Regions from separate parts of the Streptomyces sp. NPDC054863 genome, predicted to be linked through region 1. Evidence: riboswitches for the same ligand, from Rfam matches in the RefSeq annotation. Region 1 holds a riboswitch; each other region holds the start of a gene.
The links. Region 1 has a riboswitch for cobalamin ahead of metE (5-methyltetrahydropteroyltriglutamate--homocysteine S-methyltransferase). Riboswitches for the same ligand answer to the same signal wherever they lie in the genome.

Region 1 (7,883 bases):
CCCAGCTGATGCGGGAGCACCACATCGGCGCCCTGCCGGTCACGGGAAGTGACGGCGCCCTGGCCGGCATCGTCACCGACCGCGACATCGTGGTGAAGTGCATTGCCGCAGGTCACGACCCGTCGAAGGCCACCGCGGGCGATCTGGCCGAGGGCACGCCCCTGTCGGTCGACGTGAGCGCCGACTCCGACGAGGCCGTGCGCGTGATGAGCGACGCCCGCATCCGCCGCCTGCTGGTGCTGGACAACGGCGCACCGGTCGGCATGGTCACCGAGGCGGACCTGGCCCGGGCGCTGCCCGCCGATCAGCTGGTGACGTTCGTCAGCGCCGTGTACGCGGGTCGCTGAGCCCTCGGCACGCCCACGGGCGACACATGGCTGTGCCCCGCGCGGGAGGCGGGGCACAGCCATGTGGTGCGTACGGGGCGCGCGGGTCAGGGCAGCGTCGACTCGATCGCCGCGCGCCCTTCCTTCTCCAGCCGCTTGCGCGCCCATTCCAGGTTCCCCGGCGTGAGGTCGCGGCCCGAGGCGAGCACCAGGTCCTCGGGGGTCGCGTCGTCGCTGCCGCCGCTGTGCAGCCGACTGTCGGGGGTCACTTCGGACGGATCCGGTCCCTGCACACTCATGCCGCCTCCTGGGGAGTCCGCGGACACGTCCAGCGCATGTCCGGCTTGTCACGCATTCTTGTGCCCTGCCGCGCGGTCCGCACCTCCGGGATGCGTACGCCTTCCGCGTGGGGCAGCGTGTGGTCATGAGCGACATGACCGACGACACCGGCGACCTGCCCGAGGACGACGGCGTCCTGGACGCCCAGGACACGCTGATCACCGACAACCTCGACTACGACCCCCTCGACGCCGGCATCGATCCCCCGGACCACTGGTCGCCCGCCGAGTCCTTCGGGACGACGGCGGACGAGGCTCGGCGCGGCGAGTCCCTCGATCAGCTGCTCGCCGAGGAGGAACCGGATGCGCCGCAGCCGGCCGGGGACGAGATCGGCGACGAGTACGCGGACGAGCTGGATCTGGATCCGTCGGACGACCTCTGACCCGGACCCGTCGGACGGTCTCTGCCAGGGACCCGTCGGACGGTCTCTGACACAAGTGCCACCCGTGACACCTGTGCCACCCGTGACGCCCGTGGGCCGCCCCCGGCGGGGAGGGCGACCCACGGGCCTGTCGGCGAACCCGTCAGCGCCCGGTGACCGCCACGGAGCAGCGCCCGGTGTCCGCCACGCTGCGGCGCCCGGCGGCCGTCACCGGGCGGTCTCTGCCGGGAGTTCCGCCCGTGCCCGTCGTGCCGCCGCCGTCATGCGCTCCAGCGCCGGGCGCACCTCGTCCCAGCCGCGGGTCTTCAGACCGCAGTCGGGGTTGATCCACAGCCGCTGCGACGGTACGGCGCGCAGCGCGCGGTCGACCAGGTCCGAGACCTCCCGCTCGGCCGGGACGCGCGGCGAGTGGATGTCGTACACGCCGGGGCCGACCTCGCGCGGGTAGCCGACCCGGGCGAGTTCGTCGGCGATCTGCATGTGGGAGCGGGCCGCCTCCAGGCTGATCACGTCGGCGTCGAGGTCGTCGATGGCGGCGATGATCTCACCGAACTCGGCGTAGCACATGTGGGTGTGGATCTGGGTTGCCGCCCGCACCCCGGAGGTGGTGAGCCGGAACGACTCGGTGGCCCATTCCAGGTACGCCGCCCGGTCCGCGGCCCGCAGCGGCAGCGTCTCGCGCAGTGCGGGTTCGTCCACCTGGATGACCGAACTGCCCGCCGCCTCAAGGTCGTTGACCTCGTCGCGCAGGGCGAGCGCGACCTGCCGGGCGGTGTCGCCGAGCGGCTGGTCGTCCCGCACGAACGACCAGGCGAGCATGGTGACGGGCCCGGTGAGCATGCCCTTGACGGGCTTCTCGGTCAGCGACTGGGCGTACGAGGTCCACGCCACGGTCATCGGCGCGGGCCGGGACACGTCGCCCGCCAGGATCGGCGGCCGGACGTAGCGGGTGCCGTAGGACTGGACCCAGCCGTGCCGGGTGGCGAGGTAGCCCGTCAGCTGTTCGGCGAAGTACTGGACCATGTCGTTGCGTTCGGGCTCGCCGTGCACGAGCACGTCGAGGCCGGCCTTCTCCTGGAAGGAGATCACCTCGCGGATCTCGGCGGCGATCCGCTCGTCGTACGCGGCCCCGTCGATCCGTCCGGACCTCAACCGGGCGCGCGCCGTGCGCAGTTCGCGGGTCTGCGGGAAGGAGCCGATGGTGGTCGTCGGCAACTGCGGCAGTCCGAGTGCGGCCTGCTGGAGGACGGCCCTCTCGGGGTACGGGAGGTCGCGGCGGGCGTCGGTGGCGGTGACGGCCGCGGTGCGGGCGCGCACCGCCGGGTCGCGGGTCAGGGCGGAGGCTTCCCGGGAGGCCAAGGCGTCCCGGTTGGCGCCGAGTTGGGGTGCGATGGCGGCGGTGCCCTCGCGCAGGGCGCGGGCCAGGGTGACGACCTCGTCGGTCTTCTGCCGGGCGAACGCCAGCCAGCGGGCGATCTCGGGGTCCACGTCGGGTTCGGCTGCCGCGTCGAGCGGGACGTGCAGCAGGGAGCAGGACGGGGCGACGTCGACCCGGTCGGCGAGGCCGAGGAGGGTGGCGAGGGTGGTGAGCGAACCGGCGAGGTCGTTGATCCACACGTTGCGTCCGTCGACGACGCCTGCGACGAGCCGCTTGCCGGGCAGCCCGCCGACGGCGGCGAGCGCTTCGACGTGGGCGGCGGCGGGCCCGGTGAAGTCCAGCGCCAGCCCTTCCACCGGGCTCTGGGCGAGCACAGGAAGCGCCTCACCGAGCCGGTCGAAGTAGGAGGCGAGCAGGAGCTGCGGCCGGTCGGTGAGCGCACCGAGGTCGCGGTAGACGCGGGCGACGGTGCTCAGGACCGCGGGCGACCGGTCCTGTACGAGGGCGGGTTCGTCGAGCTGCACCCAACTCGCCCCGGCCGCGCGGAGGTCGGCGAGCACCTCCGCGTACACGGGCAGCAGCCGGTCCACGAGCGTGAGCGGTTCGAAGCCGTCGGCGACGCCGGGCGCGGGCTTGGCGAGCAGCAGGAAGGTGACCGGTCCGACGAGCACCGGCCGGGGCTCGGCGAGTCCCAGCGCGAGCGCTTCGCGCAACTGCTCGACGAGCCGCGTCGAGTCGGCGGCGAAGACGGTGTCGGGCCCCAACTCCGGCACCAGGTAGTGGTAGTTGGTGTCGAACCACTTGGTCATTTCGAGCGGCGCGACCTCGGCGGTGCCGCGTGCCATGGCGAAGTAGCCGTCGAGCGGGTCGGCGGCGAAGGCGCTCCGGTGCCGTTCGGGGATCGCGCCGAGGGTGACGGCGGCGTCCAGGACGTGGTCGTACAACGAGAAGTCTCCGACGGGGACTTCGGTGATACCGGCGTCGGCCAGTTGCTGCCAGACGCCGCGGCGCAGGGCGGCGGCGGTGTCGCGGAGCTCGTCGGCGCTGCCGCGTCCGGCCCAGTACGCCTCGGTGGCCTTCTTCAGTTCGCGGTGCGGGCCCTGCCGGGGGTAGCCGTGCACGGTGGCCCGGACGGGCTGCGGGGTGACGGCACCGGGGGCTGCGGGGGTGGCGGTTCGGTCTGCCACGGAACTCTCCTTCGCGAGTCGCGGGGGATCCCGGGCGACGTACGCGAGGAGGAGCCAGGTCGGCGCAGAAACAGCGGAGTCGGGCGTCCGGGGCGCCAAGAGCACCTGGACCCGTACGCACAGGACCCGCCTGCTTCCCACCGGCCCTCCCACGAGGCCGCCGAGATCGCCGTACGCACGGGTGGCGTACGGGCAGTGGCAGGTCTTCGGACTCGCGGACACGCCCGGAATCGCTCCCGGGCACCTACCGGCCGCCGCTTCCCGGACCGCGAGGTACGCGTGCGTACCGGTCCAGTGCGTATGACGGCTTTCGTTCCCACTCACCGCTGCGGGGCAGTCCCGGATTCCCACCGGGTTCCCTCTTGCGACGCTGCCGCCTGGCGGGCGGAGCGAACCAGCTGCGCCCGCCACACTAGCCCCTCGCGGGGCGGCGGCGCACGTGATCTCCGCCTCCCGGTCCGTACCGCGTCCGGCCCGGTCCCTGCGGCGTCCACCCGTCGGTCCGTGAGGCGTTCACCGCCAACCGGCCTACCCCGGTGGGGGGAATTCCGGCTCGACAGGCTGCGCCCGGCCCTCCCCCGGGGCACCTGTGCCCCATGGCTGACGCGCCCCGCTCCCACCGACCGCCGCACCGGCGCCGCGGGTTCGCGGTGCTGCCCGGGTGCGTCGCGGCGAGCGCCGCGGTGTTCGTCGTGTGCGCCGTGCTTGCCGCGCTGATGATGCCGGGGCTGCCCGGCGCCGATGCCGCGCCGGACGCGCGTCCGCTGTCGGCCGCCGAGTCCGAGGGCATGTCGGACGGCACGGACGCCGAACTGCGGTTGCTCGCCGGGAGTGTGCGCAGGAGCGCCGGCCGCAGTCCGGCGCGGCAGCCCGCCCGTACGGTACGAACCGCCTTTCCCGGCAGGCCTGTTGAGCGGGTCGGCGCGGCGGCCAGGAGCTGGGTGCACACCCGGGTTCCGGTGCCGTATCCGGTGCGCTGTGTGGTGCTGCGCTGCTGAGGAGGACCCCGCCCGCACCGCGCGGGCGGCCCGCAGGTCTCTCCTCCCCTGACGCAATCACCGTACGAAAGAAGGCTTTGCCATGCCCATCGACCCGTTCCTCGCCCTCAACGCCATGATCCGCGCCGAGGTGACCCGGACCGCCGACCCCGCGGCCGACCCCACGGCGAAGCCCGCCGCCCGGCCGACGGCCCGGCCTGCCGCACCGCGCGGGACGCGGACCCACGAGGGCGACGGGGAGGCCGTCTCCCGTACCGACGACGTGGGTTGATCCACCCGGCCGGGGGCGGCGCTGCGCCCCCGGCCCCGCGCGGGTTCGCGGTGCTGCCCCCGGCCCGTGCGTGCGGCGGGCCGGGGCACTCCGTGTGCGGCGTTCGCTCAGAGCGGGCGGTGCATGATGTGCAGTCCGACGTACCCCTGCTCCGGGTGCAGGAAGCCCTCCGGGACGGTGCCGACAATGCGGAAACCGAGCCGCTCGTAGAGGCTTACGGCGTGGGTGTTGCTGGCTGCGACCGCGTTGAACTGCATGGCCCTGAAGCCCCGGGCGCGTGCCCAGTCGAGGGTGTGCTCGACGAGGGCGCGGCCCACGCCCCGGCCGCCGTGGGCGGGGTCGACCATGTAGCTGGCGCTGGCGACGTGGGAGCCGTTGCCGCGCTGGTTGGCGTTCATCTTGGCGGTGCCGAGGATCTCCCCGGCGTCGTCGACGGCGACGACCGTACGGTCCGGGGCGTCCAGCATCCACCAGCCGCGACCCGTCTCCCCGTCGAGGTCGAGGGGGAAGGTGAAGGTGTCACCGGCGGCGGTGATCTTGTGGAAGAAGGGCCAGATCGCGGCCCAGTCGTCGGCGGTGGCTTCTCTGATCAGCATCCGGACAGGGTGCGGCTTCCGGCCCTTTCCCACCAGTTCTTTTCCTCTGCACTCCGTCGCACCCGCACTCGTCCCACTCCTCCTCGACTGGGACGCCAGACATCCCTGTGAGACACTGATGTCTCAGTTGAGTCTTACTAGTCTCGGAACGGGTGTCCCATGTCCTCCCCCGCCGCCTCTCGGCCCGACGCCGGGACCGCTGCCCCGCACCTGGACCCACGGCGCTGGGCCGTCCTCGCGATCCTGTCGGGCAGCCTCCTGCTGATCGCGATGGACACCACGATCCTCAACGTGGCGTTCCCCTCGCTGGTCGCCGACCTCCAGCCGGGCTCGGTCGAGCAGCTGTGGATCATCGACGTCTACGCGCTCATCCTGTCGGGCCTGCTGGTGACGGCGGGCGCGCTGGGCGACCGGATCGGCCGCAAGCGGATGCTGCTGGCCGGATTCGCGATCTTCGCGCTGGCCTCCCTGCTCGCGGTCTTCGCCACCGACGCGTGGCACGTGATCGCGGCCCGTGCGCTGCTCGGCGTCGGTGGTGCGGCGATCATGCCGTCCACGCTGTCGATCCTGCGGCACGTGTTCAGCGACGCCAAGGAGCGCGCCTTCGCGTACGCCGTGTGGGCGGCCGTCTTCGGTGCAGGCATGGCGCTGGGCCCGGTGGTCGGCGGTCTCCTCGTGGAGGACTTCGGCTGGCAGTCCGCGTTCCTGCTGAACCTTCCCGTCGCCGCCCTGGTGATCGCGCTGGGCGCCTGGATCCTGCCCGAGTCGCACTCGCCGCGCAGCGGGCGCTGGGACTGGTGGGGCGTGGGTCAGTCGGTCGTCGGCATGCTCGCCCTCGCGGGCGGCATCAAGCAGCTCGGCAAGAGCGGCTTCGCCGACCCGCTGCCCTGGGCGCTGCTCGCCCTGGCCACGGTCTCGCTGACGGTGTTCGTACGCCGCCAGCTCAAGCTGGAGAGCCCGCTGCTCCAGGTGCGTCTGTTCACCAACCGGTCGTTCTCCATCGCCGCCGTGTCGATCTTCCTCGGTATGGTCGGCATGGGTGCGGTGCTCTTCCTGGTGACGCAGTGGTTCCAGTACGGGCAGGGGTACACGCCTCTTGAGGCGGGCATCCGCCTGCTGCCCGCCTCGCTCGGCCTGGTCCTCACCTCGATGGTGACGCCCTCGCTGATGCAGCGCTTCCAGATCCGGCACATCCTCGGCTCGGGACTGGTCGTCATGACGGTGGGTCTCGCCCTGCCGTGGACGGTGCAGCAGTTCGCCGACATCGGCTACCCGGCGGTCGCCGCCGCGCTCGCCGTCCTCGGCATGGGCGTCGGCATCGCGACCACGGTGGCCTCGGTGACGCTGATGGCAGCCACCCCGGCCCACGAGGTCGGCGGTGCGGCGGCCGTCGAGGAGACCTGTTACGAGCTGGGGGCGGCGCTCGGCGTCGCCATCCTCGGCAGCCTGGCCACCGCCCTGTACCGCACGAACCTGCCGGCCCTGGACCTCGAAGGACCGACGGCGCAGTCGGTACGGGACTCGGTCGGCGAGGCCGCGCACGTCGCGCAGGGCATCGGCGGCGACGCGGGACGCACCCTCCTGGACACCGTCTCCGCGGCGTACACGACGGCCATCACCCCGGCCTTCCTGGTCGGCGCGGTCCTGACGCTGGGCGCCGCGGCGGTGGCCTGGGCGTGGGTCCCGCGCGACCTGCGGCCGACGGAGAACGAGCACTGACGGCACGGATGGCCCGTCAGCCCGTCGATTAGCCTGTCGATCATGTGGATCGACAGGCTGATCGACGTTCCCGAAGGGCTGACCCATGCACGCGCGCCACGCCGATGACCCCGTCCGCGAACACGCCGACGACCCCGTCCTCGTCCGCATCGAGGGCCGCGCCGGGCATCTCGTCCTCAACCGGCCCAAGGCCCTCAACTCCCTCACCCACCCCATGGTCCGCACCCTCGGCGCGGCGCTCGCCCGCTGGGAGTCCGATCCGGCCGTCGAGACCGTCGTGATCTCCGGTGCGGGCGGGCGCGGGCTGTGCGCGGGCGGCGACATCCGGGCCATCCACGACGACGCGCGGGACGGTGACGGCCGGGCGACCGAGGCGTTCTGGTGGGACGAGTACCGGCTCAACGCCCGTATCGCCCGCTTCCCGAAGCCGTACGTCGCCCTGATGGACGGCATCGTGATGGGCGGCGGCGTCGGAGTGAGCGCACACGGCGGCGTCCGCATCGTCACCGAACGCTCCCGCGTCGCCATGCCGGAAACCGGCATCGGCTTCGTCCCCGACGTCGGCGGCACCCACCTCCTCGCACTCGCCCCCGGCGAACTCGGCACCCACCTCGCACTGACCGGGGCGGCGGTGGGCGCCGCCGACGCCCTCCTGTGCGGGCTCGCCGACCACTTCGTACCGTCGGA
Region 2 (7,883 bases), on a different contig from region 1:
TCGAGCCGGTCGGGTTGCGGTCCTCCAGCTTGGCCCAGATGCGTACGTCGGCGGAGGGCGAGAGCCTGGGCAGGCGTACGAGCGGGGTGTTGCCGACGGCGGCCAGCGGGGAGTCGTACCGCATGTCAGCGGGAGCCGCCCGCGACGGCGGGCAGGATCGTGACGCTGTCGCCGTCGGTCAGCTTGGTGGTAATGCCGTCGAGGAAGCGGACGTCCTCGTCGTTGAGGTACACGTTCACGAAGCGGCGCAGCTCGCCCTTGTCGACGATGCGCTCCTGGATGCCGGCGTGACGGCTCTCCAGGTCGGCGAAGAGGTCGGCGAGGGTGGCGCCGCTGCCCTCGACGGCCTTCGCGCCGCCGGTGTGGGTGCGGAGGATGGTGGGGATACGGACCTCGATGGCCATGGCGTGGGCTCCAGTCAGGGAGAGCGTGCGTGGGAAGGGCGCGCGGCTGTGCTCCCCCGCGCGAGGGGCGTGCGTCGCTGGCGCGGAGGTACGCGCGTCAGGCCGTACAGATGGCGCTGTCGAGCCTGCACAGGTCGACGTGCAGGCGCGCAACGAGCAGCACGGTGCTGCTCGGCGTCGTCTTCGCTGTCACGTCGTGGGCAACCATGCGGTCATCGTATAGATTCCCGGCCCGATTCCCGGCATGCGATCTCAGTCTTCGGGACGAATGTGTTCGTCAGGTGGACGTCGGGAGGTAGACGACCGTCGGTGCGCCGGTCGTCGGATGCATGCTGACCTCGGCGTTCACCCCGTACACCTGCTTGAGGAGGTCGGGGGTGAGGACCTCTTCCGGGGTGCCGTCGGCGACGATGCGGCCGGCGTTGAGGACGTAGAGGCGGTCGCAGTAGTACGCGGCGAGGTTGAGGTCGTGCAGGGCGAGGAGGTTCGTGGTGCCCAGGTCCCGTATCAGGGAGAGGACTTCGAGCTGGTGGCGGATGTCGAGGTGGTTGGTGGGTTCGTCGAGAACGACGAGGGCGGGTTCCTGGACCAACGCCCTTGCGACGAGGGCGCGTTGGCGTTCGCCGCCGGAGAGGGAGGGGAAGGGGCGGCCCTCCAGGTCGGCGATCTGGACCCTCTCCAGTGCGTTCCGTACGAGCACGGCGTCGGCGGCGGTGTCGGCCTCCCAGAACTTCTTGTGCGGGGAGCGGCCCATGGCGACGACCTCGCGCACGGACAGCTCGAAGACGGCCTGGCCGTCCTGCGGGACGGTGGCGAGGCGCTGCGCACGCTTCTTGGCTCCCATGGCGTGCAGGTCCTCGCCGTCGAGGAGGGCGCGGCCGTGGGTGGGGGCGAGGGTGCCGTACACGCAGCGCAGCAGGGTGGTCTTCCCGCTCCCGTTGGGCCCGACGAGGCCGACGGTCTCGCCGGGGCGGGCCTCGATGTCGACGGAGTCGACGAGGTGCCGCCCGTCGATGCCGTACGAGAGCCCTTCCGTACGTAGCTGGCTCATGCCGACACTCCTTCCTTTAGGGGCACGCTTTTAGGGGCGCGGGGCTGTGTTGCCTGTGCGGCTCCGCCGCGCGGGCGCGCCCAGCCAAGACGCACCCGCAGATACAACGGCCCAGCCGCGCGGCCAGCGCTTCAGGGAAGGGGCGGGGAGGGGAGAAATGCCCCGCGCAGCGGCCTGAACAGCAACCCACCCCCGGACGGGACGCCTTCACGCCGGCGCCCCCTCCGGCCGCCTCCGCAGCAGCCAAAGAAAGAACGGCCCCCCGATGAGCGCGGTGAGAATGCCGACCGGAATGTCCTGCGGCTCGGCGATGACCCGCGCCGCGAGGTCCGCGAGGACCAGAAAGGCCGCCCCGGCAAGCGCCACGACCGGCAGCAGCGTCCGGTGCGAAGCACCGACGAGCATCCGGGCCGCGTGCGGGACGAGCAGGCCGATGAAGCCGATCGCCCCGGAGACGGACACCAGCACGCCCGTGACCAGCGACGACAGTACGAATACGGCGGCCCGGAAGCGCGAGGTGTCGAGCCCGAGCACGGTCGCGCCCTCCTCCCCCACCAGCATCAGGTCCAGCGGCCTGGCGAGCGCGACGAGCAGCACGGTCCCGGCGGCGAGGACCACGGCGGGCAGCAGCAGCATGTCCCACCGCGCACTCCCCAGCCCACCCAGCGTCCAGTACATGGCCTCCTGGAAGTGCTCGCGCTTCGCGGAGGTGACCATGACGAGGCTGGTCAGCGCGGACAGGATGTACGCGACGGCGACCCCGGCGAGGACGAGCCGGGTGCCGGTCATCTGTCCGCCGCGCCGGGCGAGGGTGTAGACGAGGACGAGCGCGAGCAGCGACCCGGCGAAGGCTCCGGCCGGCATGGTGACGGTGGTCGCGAGCCCGAGACCGCTGCCGATCCCGAAGACGATGACGAGCACGACGCCCGCCGACGCCCCCGAGGAGATCCCCAGCAGGTACGGGTCGGCGAGCGGGTTGCGTACGAGCGCCTGGAGGACGGTGCCCACCACCGCGAGCCCGGCCCCGACGATCGCCCCGAGCAGCACGCGCGGCATCCGTACGTCGAGGACGATCGTGCGGAAGGGGCTCGGCTCGGCGCCGCCGGTGACGATGTCGAGGACCTGTCCCGCCGGGATCCGGACCTGTCCGAGTGCGAGCCCGGCGGTCATCGCCGCCGCGAGGGCGGCGGCGAGGACCGTCAGGACGAGGGTGTAGCGCAGCGGCCCGCGTGCGGGCGGGGTCTTGCAGCCCACGGCCGGTTACTTCTTGAGCTCGGGGTGGAGCTGGAGGGCGAGGCGTTCGATGGCGGCGGGGGCGCGGACGCCGACGAGGATCTCGGACAGCGGCATCACCGCGAACCGCTTGTTCTTGACGGCCGGTACGTCCTTCAGCGCCGGGTCCTGAAGCAGCCGCTTCTTCTTCTGCTCGACGGTCGTCGACCCGTAGTCGATGATCATGATGACGTCGGGCTTGCGGGTGACGACCTGTTCCCAGGAGGCGTCGGTGAAGGACTTGGGGATGTCCGCCATGACGTTCTTGCCGCCCGCGCGGGTGATCATCTCGTTGGCCATGCCCTTGCCGCCGGACGTCTGGGCGGTCTTGTCGCCGCTGTCGTACGCGAAGACGCTGACCGGCTCGACGGCCTTGAGCTGTGCGGCGGTGGAGTCGATGGTCTTCTTCGCGTCCGCGACCCACTTGTCCGCGCGGGCGCCGACGCCGAAGGTCCGGCCGACCTCGGCGACCTCCCGGTAGATGTCGTCGACGGCGCTGGAGCCCTCGGTGCAGTACTCGATGTTGAGGCGGGAGGCGATGCCGGACTTCTTCAGGTCGTCGCGGCTGCGGCCCTGCTTGGCGTCGAAGGCGGAGGCGTAACCGCCGTAGACGAAGTCGGGGTCGGCGGCGAGGAGCTTCTCCTTGGAGGGGTACTCCTTGGCGACGACCGGGATCTTGGCGTAGTCGGCGGCGTACTTCGGGAGGACCTTGTCGTCGAGGTAGGCACTGCCGGTGACCGACTTCGCCAGGCCCAGCTCCAGGAGCACCTCGGTGGCGTGCTGGTTCATGGGCAGCGCGCGCTCGGGGGCCTTGGTGAAGGTGGTCTTCACGCCGCAGTTCTCGACGGTGTACGGAAAGCCGGCGGCGGCCTTCGCGGCCTTGGTGTCGTCCTGCTTCGCATCGGCTCCGCCGCAGGCGGTGAGCGTCAGCGGGAGCAGGGCGGCGGATATGACGAGCGCGGTACGGGTGCGACGGGGCACGGGTACGGGCATGGCGGTGGGCCTCCTCCGGGGATTACCTCGTCCCCTGGTGGTGCGTGGGAGGCGGCAGGTCAGTTCCTGGCTTCCAGATCACGGGAATCTGGTCACAGTGGCGGGACCGTGCCGGATTCGCACCGGCTTCCTGGGTCCTGCCGCCCAAGTCGCGCACAGTCTCTCACCCGGCGCGTCCCGCCCTGCGCGTGGCCGTCAGTCGGTGATCTGCACGTCTTCCTCCGTGATCACGCCGTCCACGATCCGGTACGAGCGGAACTGGAAGGGGCCCGCGCCGTCGGTGTCGGCGGTGGAGACCAGGACGTAGTGCGCGCCGGGCTCGTTGGCGTACGTGACGTCCGTACGGGACGGGTAGGCCTCGGTCGCCGTGTGCGAGTGGTAGACGATCACCGGCTCCTCGTCGCGGTCGTCCATCTCCCGGTAGAGCTTGAGCAGATCGCCCGAGTCGAATTCGTAGAACGTGGGAGAGCGGGCGGCGTTCAGCATCGGGACGAAGCGCTCGGGGCGGCCGGTGCCCTCCGGGCCCGCGACCACGCCGCAGGCCTCGTCGGGGTGGTCGGCGCGCGCGTGGGCGACGATCTGGTCGTGCAGGGTCCGGGAAATGGTCAGCATGCGGGCCAGGATATGCAAACGGTCCCGCCCGTACCGAGGGATGGTACGGACGGGACCGGATGGCGAGACGCCCGTCGGGAAGCCGTCGGGCCGCGCTCGCCGGGAAGCTACTTCTTGGCGGCGAACTTCTCCGGGCTCTTCGCCTTCATGACCAGGTACGAGACCCCCAGCAGCAGCGCCCACACCGGCGCGCAGTACAGCGAGATCCTGGCGTCCTTGTCGATGCCCATCAGCACGATGACCATGCCGATGAAGAGCAGCGCGAACCAGCTGGTCCACGGGGCGCCCGGGGCGCGGAACGAGGACTTCGGGAGCACGCCCGCGTCCGACAGCTTCCGGTAGCGGATCTGGGAGCAGAGGATCATGATCCAGGCCCACATGCCGGAGATGGTCGCGAAGGAGACGACGTAGTTGAACGCCTCGCCCGGCCACTGGTAGTTGATCCACACGCCGACCAGCATCAGGGCGGCGGAGAAGGACGTACCGGCCAGCGGCAGCCCGCGCGCCGTCAGCTTGGTGAAGAACTTCGGCGCCTGGCCGTTGAGGGCGAGGTCGCGCAGCATGCGCCCGGTGGAGTACATGCCGGAGTTGCAGGAGGACAGCGCCGCCGTCAGCACCACGAAGTTCACGATCGCGGCGCCGACGCCGAGACCCATCTTCTCGAAGGCCGCGACGAAGGGGGAGACGCCCGGCTGGAAGTGCGTCCACGGCACGACCGACAGGATCATGATCAGCGCGCCGACGTAGAAGACGGCGATGCGCCACGGGACGGTGTTGATGGCCTTCGGCAGCACGGTCTTCGGGTCCTTGGACTCGCCCGCGGTCACACCGACCAGCTCGACGGCGAGGAAGGCGAACATGACCATCTGGAGCGTCATCAGCGTCGAGCCGATGCCCTTGGGGAAGAACCCGCCCTCGGACCACAGCAGGGACACGGAGGCGGTGTCACCGGCGTCGGAGAAGCCGACGGTCAGGATGCCGGCGCAGATCAGGATCATGCCGATGATGGCCGTCACCTTGACCATCGAGAACCAGAACTCCAGCTCGCCGAAGAGCTTCACCGAGATCAGGTTGGCGCCGAAGAGGATGACCGTGAAGACGAGCGCGAAGACCCACTGCGGCTGATTGATCCAGCCGGTCGCGTCCTTCGTCCAGTACTGCATGTACTCGGAGGCGGCCGTGACTTCCGTGATGCCGGTGACGACCCAGAAGAGCCAGTACGTCCAGCCGGTCACGAACCCGAAGAAGGGGCCGAGGAATTCGCGTGCGTACTCCGAGAAGGAGCCGGACACCGGGCGGTACATCAGCAGCTCGCCGAGCGCCCGCATGATGAAGAAGATGACCAGGCCCGCGATGGCGTACGCGAGGATCAGGCTGGGTCCCGCCTTGGAGATGCCCTTGCCCGCGCCGAGGAAGAGGCCGGTGCCGATGGCGCCGCCGATGGCGATCATCTGGATCTGGCGGGCGCCGAGTCCTCGCTGATAGCCCTCGCCGGACTCGCCCTGCGCGTCCTCGGCCTCACTGCCGTCGCCCGGCTTGCTGTCGACCTGCACTGAGGTCATGGTGGTGCGCCTTTCTCCATGCGATCCGGCCGTATCGCAAGGTGCGCGGCTCGGACCGACTGTGACGATCCTTGATCGGGGCGTGTGCCCCCGGATGTGGATGGAGTGCATCGCCGGGTTCCTCCGGCGTCAGCGCCCCCACGGGACAGGGGTGGCGTCCGTGGGTGGTCGTGCAGATCTATCACGCTCGGCGCGGTGATCGACTAGCGCTTTGTGCCCTATTGCACAGGAAAAAGCAGACAAAACTCCCCTGCGGCGGCAAAGCACACAGGGGAGGTAACCCGATCGTTATTCGGATTTGAGCGTCCGCTGAGCGAACGCTTACGTTTCGGGGGTTGGTACGTACGTTTCGAGGAGTGATACGCCGATCACGGCATCAGGGTCTCGACCAGGGTCTCCTGGAGCCCGCCCAGCCACAGGTACGCCATCACCATCGGCTTGCGCGGATCCTCGTCCGGAAGGTGGAAGAGCATGTCGCTCTCGTCCTCCTCGGTGATCTCCAGCCGGGACGCGATGGTGAGGCGCAGGTCGTTGAGCGTGCCGAGCCAGCGCCGGGACTCCTCGGGCGTCAGTTTCAGTACGAGGCCGCTCTCGCCCTCGTCGGCCGCCGAGGCCAGCGCGTCCAGGTTCCGCACGACGGACAGCGCGTCCTCGCGCTTGCGGGTACGCAGGTCGTTCTCGGTGAAGCGCCTGAACTCGGCGGAGGCGGCCTGCTGCTCCTTGTCCGGCTCGCTCCTCGGATCGGCGTACGCCTCGGGGAAGAGCCGGGCCAGCGCCGGATCCGTGGGCGCCTCGCTGGGGCCCTCGGCGAAGAGCGCGGCGAGCGGGTCCTCGCCCTCCACGGGCTCGTCGCCAGGCCCGATCAGTTCGAGCAGCTGCACGGCCAGGGAGCGCAGGATGGAGGTCTCGACCTCGTCCAGGGCGACGGCCGCGCCGTCACCGGGGACCGCTTCGAAATAACCCGGCATCAGTTGCGGTCCTGGGAGAGGGTCGCCCACAGTCCGTACCCGTGCATGGCCTGCACGTCCCGCTCCATCTCCTCGCGGCTGCCCGCGGAGACGACCGCCCGGCCCTTGTGGTGGACGTCGAGCATCAGCTTCTTCGCCTTCTCCTTGGAATACCCGAAGTACGTCTGGAAGACGTACGACACATAACTCATCAGATTGACCGGGTCGTTGTGGACCAGGGTCACCCAAGGGGTGTCCGGCTCGGGGACGGCGGACGTTTCCTCGGCCGACTCGGGACGTTCGATCTCTACGGGGGCGACACTCACCCTTCCCATGCTGCCACCGGAGGGCGGCCGTCGCACAAACGGGCCTCGCCCGGCCTTCGCCCTCGCCCCTCTCCGCCCCGGCCGCCCGTTCGGCCGACCCCATTTCGTCACTCTGACGAGATCGGGGGTAGCATCCGTCGTATGAACACAGCGGATCTCGGCCTGCCGGTGGATGTTCCCTCGACAGCGCTCTTCACCGACCAGTACGAGCTGACCATGCTGCAGGCGGCCCTGCGCGCCGGCACCGCCGACCGGCGCTCCGTCTTCGAGGCCTTCACCCGCAGGCTCCCCTCGGGGCGGCGCTACGGCGTCGTCGCGGGTACGGGGCGGGTCCTGGACGCCGTCGAGAACTTCCGCTTCGACGCCGACGTCCTGGCCTTCCTCGACGAGCAGGGGATCGTCGACGGGCCGACCCTCGAATGGCTCGCCTCGTACCGCTTCAACGGCGACATCTGGGGCTACCCGGAGGGCGAGGTCTACTTCCCCGGCTCGCCGATCCTGCGCGTCGAGGGCAGCTTCGCGGAATGCGTCCTGCTCGAAACCGTCATCCTCTCCATCCTCAACCACGACTCGGCGATCGCCGCCGCCGCCTCCCGCATGGCGGCCTCCGCGGGCGACCGCCCCCTGATCGAGATGGGCGCCCGCCGCACCCACGAGCTCGCCGCGGTCGCCTCGGCCCGTGCCGCGTACGTCGGCGGCTTCACCTCCACCTCCGA
Region 3 (7,883 bases), on a different contig from region 1:
AGGCGGACCGGCGGGCCTCAGGAACGGGGCACGCCGAGCTTCTTCAGGTCGGCCGCGAGCGAGACGATCGCGCCGGGGTTGCGCGGGCTCTCCACCAGTTCCGCGTAGTCGAGGACGACGATCCGGTCGTTCTTGACCGCGGAGACGCCTGCGAGCGGCGGGTAGGACTTCAGGAACTTCCGCTTCTGCTCGGCGGTCGTGTCCCCGTAGTTGTTGATCACGATCACCTCGGGGTCGCGTGCGACGACGGTCTCCCAGCCCACCGTCGCCCAGCTGTCCTTGAGGTCCTTCATCACGTGGTCGCCGCCCGCCCTGGTGATGATGTCGTGCGGCGCGGCGTACAGACCCGAGGTGAACGGCTTGTCCTGCCCGCCGTCGTACAGGAAGACCCGCGGCCGGTCGGCGCCCTTGAGGGCTCCGGCCTGCGCGTCGGCCACCTGCTTGCGGAACTTCGCGACGAGGGCCTCCGCGCGGTCCTCCACGTCGAAGATCCGGCCCAGGTTGCCCAGGTCGGTGTAGAGCGCGTCGAGCGGCGGCATCACGCCGCGGGCCGTGCCGCCCCGCCCGTTGCGGCAGGACTCGCTCAGCAGGTACGAGTCGATGCCGACCTTCTTGAGATCGGCGGGGGTGAAGCCCTCGCCCTCGTTGAAGCCGTAGTTCCAGCCCGCGAAGACGAGGTCGGCGCGGGCGTCGAGGGCCATCTCCTTGTTGATCTGCTTCTTCGAGAGCCACTTGACCTTGCTGTAACCGCCCTTCCAGGGGACGGAGTCCAGGTCGCCCTTGTCGTCGGGCATCACGAAGCCCGCCATGTTCTCTTCGAGGCCGAGCGCGAACATGATCTCGGTGATGCCGACGTCGTTGGTGACCACGCGCTGCGGGGCCTTGGCGTAGGTCTTCTTCTCGCCGCAGTTCTCGACGGTGACGGGGTAGTGGCTTCCGGCGGCCTTGTCGTGGGCGGCCGGGGTGACCTGCGCGCCGCAGCCGCTGAGAGCGAGGGCGGCGACGGTGGCGAGGGCGGCGGGGCGTGTGCGCATGGGGCCGTGGTTCCTTAGGGAGTGGCGGGCTGGAGGCGGTCGAAGAGCAGCTGTACGGCGCCGGACTCCGGGTGCGGCACGCGGTGCGCCCGTACGCCGAAGACCTCGGCCAGCAGCTCGGGCGTGAGCACGTCGTGCGGGGCGCCGTGGGCGACGATCCGCCCCGCGTCGATGACGTACAGCAGGTCGCAGTGGAGGGCCGCGAGGTTGAGGTCGTGCAGTGCGGTGAGCACGGTCAGCCCGCTGCCGCGCACCAGGGCGAGCACATCCAGCTGCTGGGCGATGTCGAGGTGGTTGGTGGGCTCGTCGAGGACGAGCACCCGCGGCTGCTGGGCGAGCGCGCGGGCGATCAGGACGCGCTGCCTCTCGCCGCCGGAGAGGGTGAGGAAGCCGCGCCCCGCGAGGTGGGCGGCGCCCACCCCGGCGAGCGCGCTCGCGCACACCTGCCGGTCCTCGTCGCTGGTCCGGGCCACCGACCGCTGGTGCGGCAGCCGTCCCATCTCCACGACCTCGGTGACCGTGAAGTCGAACTCGGCGACCGCTTCCTGGGGCAGCGCGGCCAGCCGCCGGGCGCCTTCGCGCGCGGTCATCGCGTGCAGGTCGTCGCCGTCGAGGCGGACGGTCCCGCCGGCGGGCCGCAGCGCCCGGTAGACACAGCGCAACAGGGTTGACTTTCCACTGCCGTTGGGGCCGACGAGCCCGACGAGCTGCCCGTCACCGGCGTGCAGCACGACGTCCTCGACGAGGCGCGCACCGGCGATCTCGACGGTCAGGTCCTCGATGTCGATACGCATCACACGCCTCCGAAGCTGTACGAATTGCGGCGCATCAGCAGGACGAAGCACGGCACGCCGATGGCCGCGGTGAGTACGCCGACCGGGAGTTCCACGGGGGCGAGCACCGTGCGGGACAGGATGTCCACCCAGACCAGCAGGACCGCGCCCATGAGCGGGGCGACGGCGAGCAGCCGCCGGTGGTCGGCGCCGACCAGCATGCGTACGGCGTGCGGGACCATCAGGCCGACGAAGCCGATCGCCCCGCTGACCGCGACCACGCAGCCCGTGACGGCCGCGGTCACCAGGAACAGCTCCTTGCGCAGCCGTCCCGCGTCCACGCCGAGCGAGGCGGCGGTCTCGTCGCCCATCGCGAGGGCGTTCAGCCGGCGCGCGGACCACATGAGGTGGGCGAGCCCGCCGATCACGGCTGCGGCGGCGATCGGTACGGAGGCCCAGTTGGCGCCGCCGAGGCTGCCGAGCAGCCACATCATCGCGGAGCGGGCCGCCTCGCCGCGCTCGGCGGCGAAGACCATGAACGTGGTGATCGCCGAGAAGCCGTAGAACATCGCCGTCCCGGTCAGCACGAGCCGCAGCGGCGTCAGCCCGCGCGGCGTGCGGGCGATCGCGTACACCAGCACCATCGCCAGGAGCGCGGAGCCGAAGGCCGCCGCGGACAGCGCCCAGACGCCGAGCGCCCCGAGCGCCCCGAAAAGCAGCACGGCGTTGGCGCCGACGGCCGCACCCGACGAGATCCCGAGGACGAACGGATCGGCGAGTGCGTTGCGCACCATGGCCTGTGCGGCGACGCCGATGCCGGCCAGACCCGCCCCGACGACGGCGGCCAGCACGGCGCGCGGGAAGCGCAGTTCCCAGACGATGGTGTACGTCGGGACCTGCTCGGCGGATATCGTCCCGCCGCTCAGTCCGGCCCACAGATACCGCAGCACCTCGCCCCAGGTGAGCCCGGACGCCCCGATGCCCGCCCCGCAGACGAGGGAGAGCAGGAGGGCGGTCCCCAGGGCGATGACGAGCAGCGGTACGGACGCACGCCGGGGTGGCGCGGGACCGGCCCCGGCGCTGTCACCGGTGCCGACGCGGGCGTGGCCGTCGGCATCGTGGGCATGGGCGTCATGGGCATGGGCGAAGGATGTGGCCACGGGCGGTTCGCTTTCGCCTCGGGCCGTGCGCTGCGCGCCGGAAGCAGCGGCCCGGGACGCGGGGCGCCCTGTGCAGCACCTCTCGCAGTCCACGGCGAATTGTCAGGAGCCTTCACCGCCGCGGGTAATCGGGCTTGCGGAGCGTGGAGTTCGCTCCGCCCACCGTTGCGGGTCAGCGCCGGAATTCGACCGGCTTCCCCCGCGGGGCGCCTGTAGCTTAACGGGTCGGCCGTCGGGGCGAAGGCCGAGCCGCCCCGGCCCCCGCCGTCTGCCGCCCCGGCCCCGCCGTGTGCCGCCCCGGCCCTCACGGTCTGCCGCCCCGGCCCCCGCCGTGTGCTGCCCCGGCCCCCGCGGTGTCAGGACGGCTCGGCGAGAGTCGCCCCGCGGAGGGCCGGGAAGGCGGCGGCCACCGCGAGCGTGGCGGCGACGCAGACCAGGCCGCCGGTGATCACCGCGGTGCGGGCGGTGGTGAGTTCGGCGAGGAAGCCGAGGCCCGCGTTGCCGAGGGCCGGGGAGACCGAGGCCTGGACCATCCAGAGGCTGCTGACCCGACCGCGGAGTGCGTCCGGCGTGCCGTGCTGGAGGAGGGCGGAGCGCAGGGTCTCGGAGATCAGGTCGCCGAGTCCCGCGAGGGCGAGCAGCAGCAGGGCGAGGGGAAGGAGGGAGGTCGCGCCGAAACCGGTGAGGGAGAGGCCCCAGAGCAGTACGGCGCCGATGAGCGCGTGGCCGCCCGCCCGGCCGGTCCAGCCGCTGGTGGCCGCGCCGACCAGGGCGCCGAGCGCGGGAGCCGCGTACAGCAGCCCGACGACTCCGGGGCCGCCGCCGAACTGCTGGTCGGCCAGGACCGGGTAGAGCGCCTGCGGCATCGTGAAGACCATCGCCGCGGCGTCGATGAGGAGCAGGCCGACGATGAGGCGGTGCCCCCGCACGTACCGCACGCCGTCCGCGACGGCGGCGAACGACTGCCTGACCCCCTTGCCCGTGCCGGCGGTGGCGGCGGGAGGCAGCGGCCGTACGAACAGCAGCGCCAGCGAGAAGGCGAGGAAGCCGACCGCGTCGACGGCGAAGCAGGCGGCGAGCCCCGGACCCGCGACGAGCAGACCGCCGACGGCCGGACCGAGCAGGGCCGCCAGCTGGGTGGAGGCGGACGTCAACGCGCCTGCCGCGGCGAGGCGTTCGGTGCCGACGAGGGCGGGGATGGCCGCGAGCATGGCCGGGCCGCCGAGTCCGGCGAAGAGTCCGGTCAGGCCGGTGCAGAGGTAAATGAGCCAGACGTACGGGTCGGCCAGGAGCGCGTTGACCGCCAGCGCGGCTGCGACGAGGGTCAGTGGGAGCCGGGTGGCGAGCATCAGCGTCCGACGGTCGAGACGGTCCGCCAGTACGCCGCCGACGAGCACGCCGACCACCAGCGGGAAGGCCCTGGCGAGGCTGACCAGGCCGACGTGGGCGGCGGATCCGGTGAGCTCGTAGATCTGCCAGGCCACCGCCACGCTGGTCATCAGCGTGCCGAACAGTGCGCCGAGGAATCCGGCGTACAGCAGCCGGAAGTCTCTGCTTTCGCGTAGCGGGGAGAGGTCCATGGCTATGGCCGTGGCGGGGCGTGCCCGGGACATGAGCGGCTCCAGGAAGGGGAGTTGGGGTGGAGTTAGGTGACCCTTGGTCGGCCACTCTGTCGATCGGCCCTCTTAAAGTCAACGGGTGTGAAGTTCAAGGGCTTGCTAGCCTCGTTCCCCGATGAGCAGCGACGACGAAACCCAGCACGCGGGTACGGCCCGGCGCCGGCCGACCCACCGCAAGGGGCGCGCCACCCTGACCCGCGATGCGGTCGGGCGGGCCGCGCTGGAGTTCCTGGGCCGCCGGGGCCCGGCCGAGCTGACGATGCGCTCGCTCGCGGCCGACCTGGGCGTCTCGCCCCGCGCGCTGTACAACTACGTCGAGGACCGGCGCGACCTGATCACCCTCGCCGCCGAGCTGTTCGAGTCCGACTGGCACCCGCCGGAGCTGTCCGCCGCCCCCGGGCTCTGGCGGGACAGCCTGCGTGCCTTCTGCCGGGACCTGCGCGCGCACTACCGGCGCCACCCCGGCATGACCACCCTCGCGCTGAGCGAGAACATCACGAGGGCCAGGCACCCGGTGATGCTGCGCAACGTGGACGCGCTGATCGGGTTCTTCGTGCGGATCGGGCTGCCGCTGGAGGACGCGTACTACGCCTGCATGGAGACGATCCGGCACGTGGTGGGATTCGTTGAGTTCCAGGACGTCCTCCACGACCGCCCGCCCGCACACCTGGACCCCGAGGACCTGGAACGCCTGCCACCGTCCTGGCTGCGCCCGGAGGGGGATGCGGACCCGAAGCCGGAGGTCGAGCTCCCCCACCTGAACCGGCTCGGCAAGCTGAAGCCTCCTTCCCCCGACGCCCAGTTCGAGTTCTCCCTCAGCCTCCTCACCGAGGGGATCGCCGCACGCACCGCCTTGGACGAGGCACAATCCTGAGCATGCCGACGATCACCGCACGCGACCTCAACCGGGCCACACTCCACCGCCAACTCCTCCTGGAACGGCAGCCGTTGAGCGTCGAGGACGCGCTCAGACAGATTGTCGCGCTCCAGGCGCAGCACGCGCCCTCGCCGTATCTCGCGCTGTGGAACCGGCTCAGCGGTTTCGCCCCCGCCGACCTGGACGCCGCGTTCACCGGGCGTGCGGTCGTCAAGGCGACCCTGCTGCGGCTCACGCTGCACGCGGTGCTGGCCGAGGACTACCAGGTGTTCCGCGAGGCGATGCGGCCGACGCTGCGCGCCGCGCGCCTCGGCGACCGCTTCGCCGCCACGGGCCTCACTCCCGCCGACTGCGACCGGCTCGTACCGGAGCTGCTTGAGTTCGCGGACCGGCCCCGGAAGGCCGCCGAGCTGGAGGCCTGGGTCGGGGAACGGGTGGGTGCGGACCTGAAGACCGGGGCGTGGTGGGGGCTGCGGGCCTGTGCGCCGCTGCTTCACGCGCCGGCGGGCGGGCCGTGGTCGTTCGGCGCCCGGCCGTCGTACGTCGCCGCGGGTACGCCCCCGATGCCCGCGGGCCGCGAGGTGATGCCGGAGTCGCTGCAGGCGCTCGTACTGCGCTATCTGGCCGGATTCGGCCCGGCGTCGGTGGCGGACGTGGCCCAGTTCACCCTGGTGGGGCGCACTCCCGTACGTCAGGCGCTGCAGGCGCTCGGTGACGCGGTCGAGCAGCTCGAAGGGCCGGACGGCACCGCCCTGTTCGACGTCCCCGGTGCGCCGCGCCCGCCGGGTGACACACCGGCCCCGCCGCGCCTCATGGCCATGTGGGACAGCAGCCTGCTGGCGTACGCCGACCGCAGCCGGATCATCCCGCCGGACTACCGGCGGCTGGTCATCCGCAACAACGGCGACGTGCTGCCCACCCTGCTGGTCGACGGTTACGTGGCCGGGGTGTGGCGGCCGTCCGACGGCGGCATCGAAGTCACGGCCTTCCACGAGCTGCCGCCCGAGCAGTGGGAGCAACTCGCCGTGGAAGTGCGGTCGTTGACGGCCCTGCTGGCCGACCGCGAGCCCCGTGTCTACAGCCGGTACCACCACTGGTGGGCCAAACTCCCCGACGCGCGGACCCGGCTGCTGCCGGGGCAGTGAGCCGGGCGTGGACGCCCTGCTGCTCTGCGCCCCGTCACGCGCCGACGGCCTGGCGCTGCTCCGTACCGTTCGTACGGCTCGTACGGCTCGTACGCAGGAACACTGCGGCGATGAGGACTCCGACGAGTACGAGTGCCGCATTGACGGCGATGGCGACGCTCACGCCGTCGAGGATCGCCCCCGCGGTGACGGCTCCCGCCGTCGTGGCGGCGACGATCGCGGACATGATCGGGGTGCCCATCGTGATGCCGACCTGCTGGGACATGCTGGCCAGGCCGGTGGCGAGGCCCTGTTCGCGGTCGGGGAGGCCGGTGGTGGCGGTGACCATGAAGCCGACGATGACGAGCATGTTGCCGACGCCGCCCAGGAAGGTGGCGGGCAGCAGCAGGCCCATGGAGGCGGAGGTCGGCCCGAGCAGGAGCAGGATCGCGGTGAAGGCGGCCTGGAGCAGCCCGCCGGCGACCAGCGCGGTCAGGGTGGAGGTGCGGGAGATGACCTTCGAGGCGAAGATGCCGCCGACGACGGTGCCCAGGCCCAGGACTCCGAAGGAGATGCCCGCGGTGAGGGCGGAGAAGCCGAGGGTCTTCTGCATGTAGAGGGTGAGGAGGTAGACGAGGGAGGTCTCGGTGACGAAGGCGAGCAGGCCGAGCACGTTGCCCCACGCCACGGTCGGCTTCTTCAGGACGTGCAGCGGGACCAGCGGCTGGGCCGCCCTGCGCTCGACGAGGTGGAAGACGAAGAGGAGTACGGCGCCCACGAGCAGTCCCGCGAGGGCGACGGGGTGGGTCCAGCCGTGTTCGCCGGCCTGGGTCAGTCCGTAGACGATGCTCAGCAGGCCGAGGGTGACCGAGAGCGCGCCGGGAAGGTCCATCTTCGGGCGGTCGGCGGGACGGGACTCCTTGATGACGGCGGGTGCGACGAGCAGGACGCCGACGGCGACGGGCACGTTGATGAAGAACGCCCAGCGCCAGGAGAGCAGATCGGTGAGTACGCCGCCGAGGACGGCTCCGGTGGTGAACCCGGCCGACATCAGCGCCCCGTTGAGCCCGAGCGCCTTCTGCCGCAGCGGCCCCTCGGGGAAGGCGGTGGTGAGCAGGGCGAGGCCGGCCGGAGTGGCGGCGGCGGTGGCCAGGCCCTGGGCGACGCGGGCGACGAGGAGCACTTCGGGGCTGGTGGCGAGACCGCCGACCAGGGACGACAGGCCGAGCAGTCCGATGCTGGCGAGGAAGATCCGCCTGCGGCCGATGAGATCGCCGATGCGGCCGAAGAAGAGGG

Region 2: another riboswitch for cobalamin. It lies ahead of ACWGIG_RS24340 (ABC transporter substrate-binding protein); the one in region 1 lies ahead of metE (5-methyltetrahydropteroyltriglutamate--homocysteine S-methyltransferase).
Region 3: another riboswitch for cobalamin. It lies ahead of ACWGIG_RS01185 (FecCD family ABC transporter permease); the one in region 1 lies ahead of metE (5-methyltetrahydropteroyltriglutamate--homocysteine S-methyltransferase).

Annotation. Positions count from the first base shown of each region.
Region 1 is NZ_JBSGZD010000209.1:1,591-9,473, forward strand. It holds gene ACWGIG_RS28095 (CBS domain-containing protein) at 1-347, shown strand, start outside; gene ACWGIG_RS28100 (hypothetical protein) at 434-625, opposite strand; gene ACWGIG_RS28105 (hypothetical protein) at 751-1,047, shown strand; gene metE (5-methyltetrahydropteroyltriglutamate--homocysteine S-methyltransferase) at 1,255-3,612, opposite strand; cobalamin riboswitch at 3,793-4,027, opposite strand; gene ACWGIG_RS28115 (hypothetical protein) at 4,209-4,610, shown strand; gene ACWGIG_RS28120 (hypothetical protein) at 4,693-4,881, shown strand; gene ACWGIG_RS28125 (N-acetyltransferase family protein) at 4,989-5,477, opposite strand; gene ACWGIG_RS28130 (MFS transporter) at 5,637-7,196, shown strand; gene ACWGIG_RS28135 (enoyl-CoA hydratase/isomerase family protein) at 7,282-7,883, shown strand, end outside.
Region 2 is NZ_JBSGZD010000155.1:866-8,748, forward strand. It holds gene ACWGIG_RS24315 (PLP-dependent cysteine synthase family protein) at 1-124, opposite strand, end outside; gene ACWGIG_RS24320 (MoaD/ThiS family protein) at 126-404, opposite strand; gene ACWGIG_RS24325 (putative leader peptide) at 502-612, opposite strand; gene ACWGIG_RS24330 (ABC transporter ATP-binding protein) at 682-1,455, opposite strand; gene ACWGIG_RS24335 (FecCD family ABC transporter permease) at 1,663-2,709, opposite strand; gene ACWGIG_RS24340 (ABC transporter substrate-binding protein) at 2,716-3,720, opposite strand; cobalamin riboswitch at 3,761-3,906, opposite strand; gene ACWGIG_RS24345 (Mov34/MPN/PAD-1 family protein) at 3,916-4,332, opposite strand; gene ACWGIG_RS24350 (amino acid permease) at 4,440-5,894, opposite strand; gene ACWGIG_RS24355 (DUF2017 domain-containing protein) at 6,263-6,862, opposite strand; gene clpS (ATP-dependent Clp protease adapter ClpS) at 6,862-7,176, opposite strand; gene ACWGIG_RS24365 (nicotinate phosphoribosyltransferase) at 7,309-7,883, shown strand, end outside.
Region 3 is NZ_JBSGZD010000003.1:10,470-18,352, reverse strand. It holds gene ACWGIG_RS01200 (HPP family protein) at 1-2, shown strand, start outside; gene ACWGIG_RS01195 (ABC transporter substrate-binding protein) at 18-1,034, opposite strand; gene ACWGIG_RS01190 (ABC transporter ATP-binding protein) at 1,049-1,828, opposite strand; gene ACWGIG_RS01185 (FecCD family ABC transporter permease) at 1,828-2,844, opposite strand; cobalamin riboswitch at 3,070-3,213, opposite strand; gene ACWGIG_RS01180 (MFS transporter) at 3,324-4,580, opposite strand; gene ACWGIG_RS01175 (TetR/AcrR family transcriptional regulator) at 4,702-5,460, shown strand; gene ACWGIG_RS01170 (winged helix DNA-binding domain-containing protein) at 5,463-6,608, shown strand; gene ACWGIG_RS01165 (MFS transporter) at 6,643-7,883, opposite strand, start outside.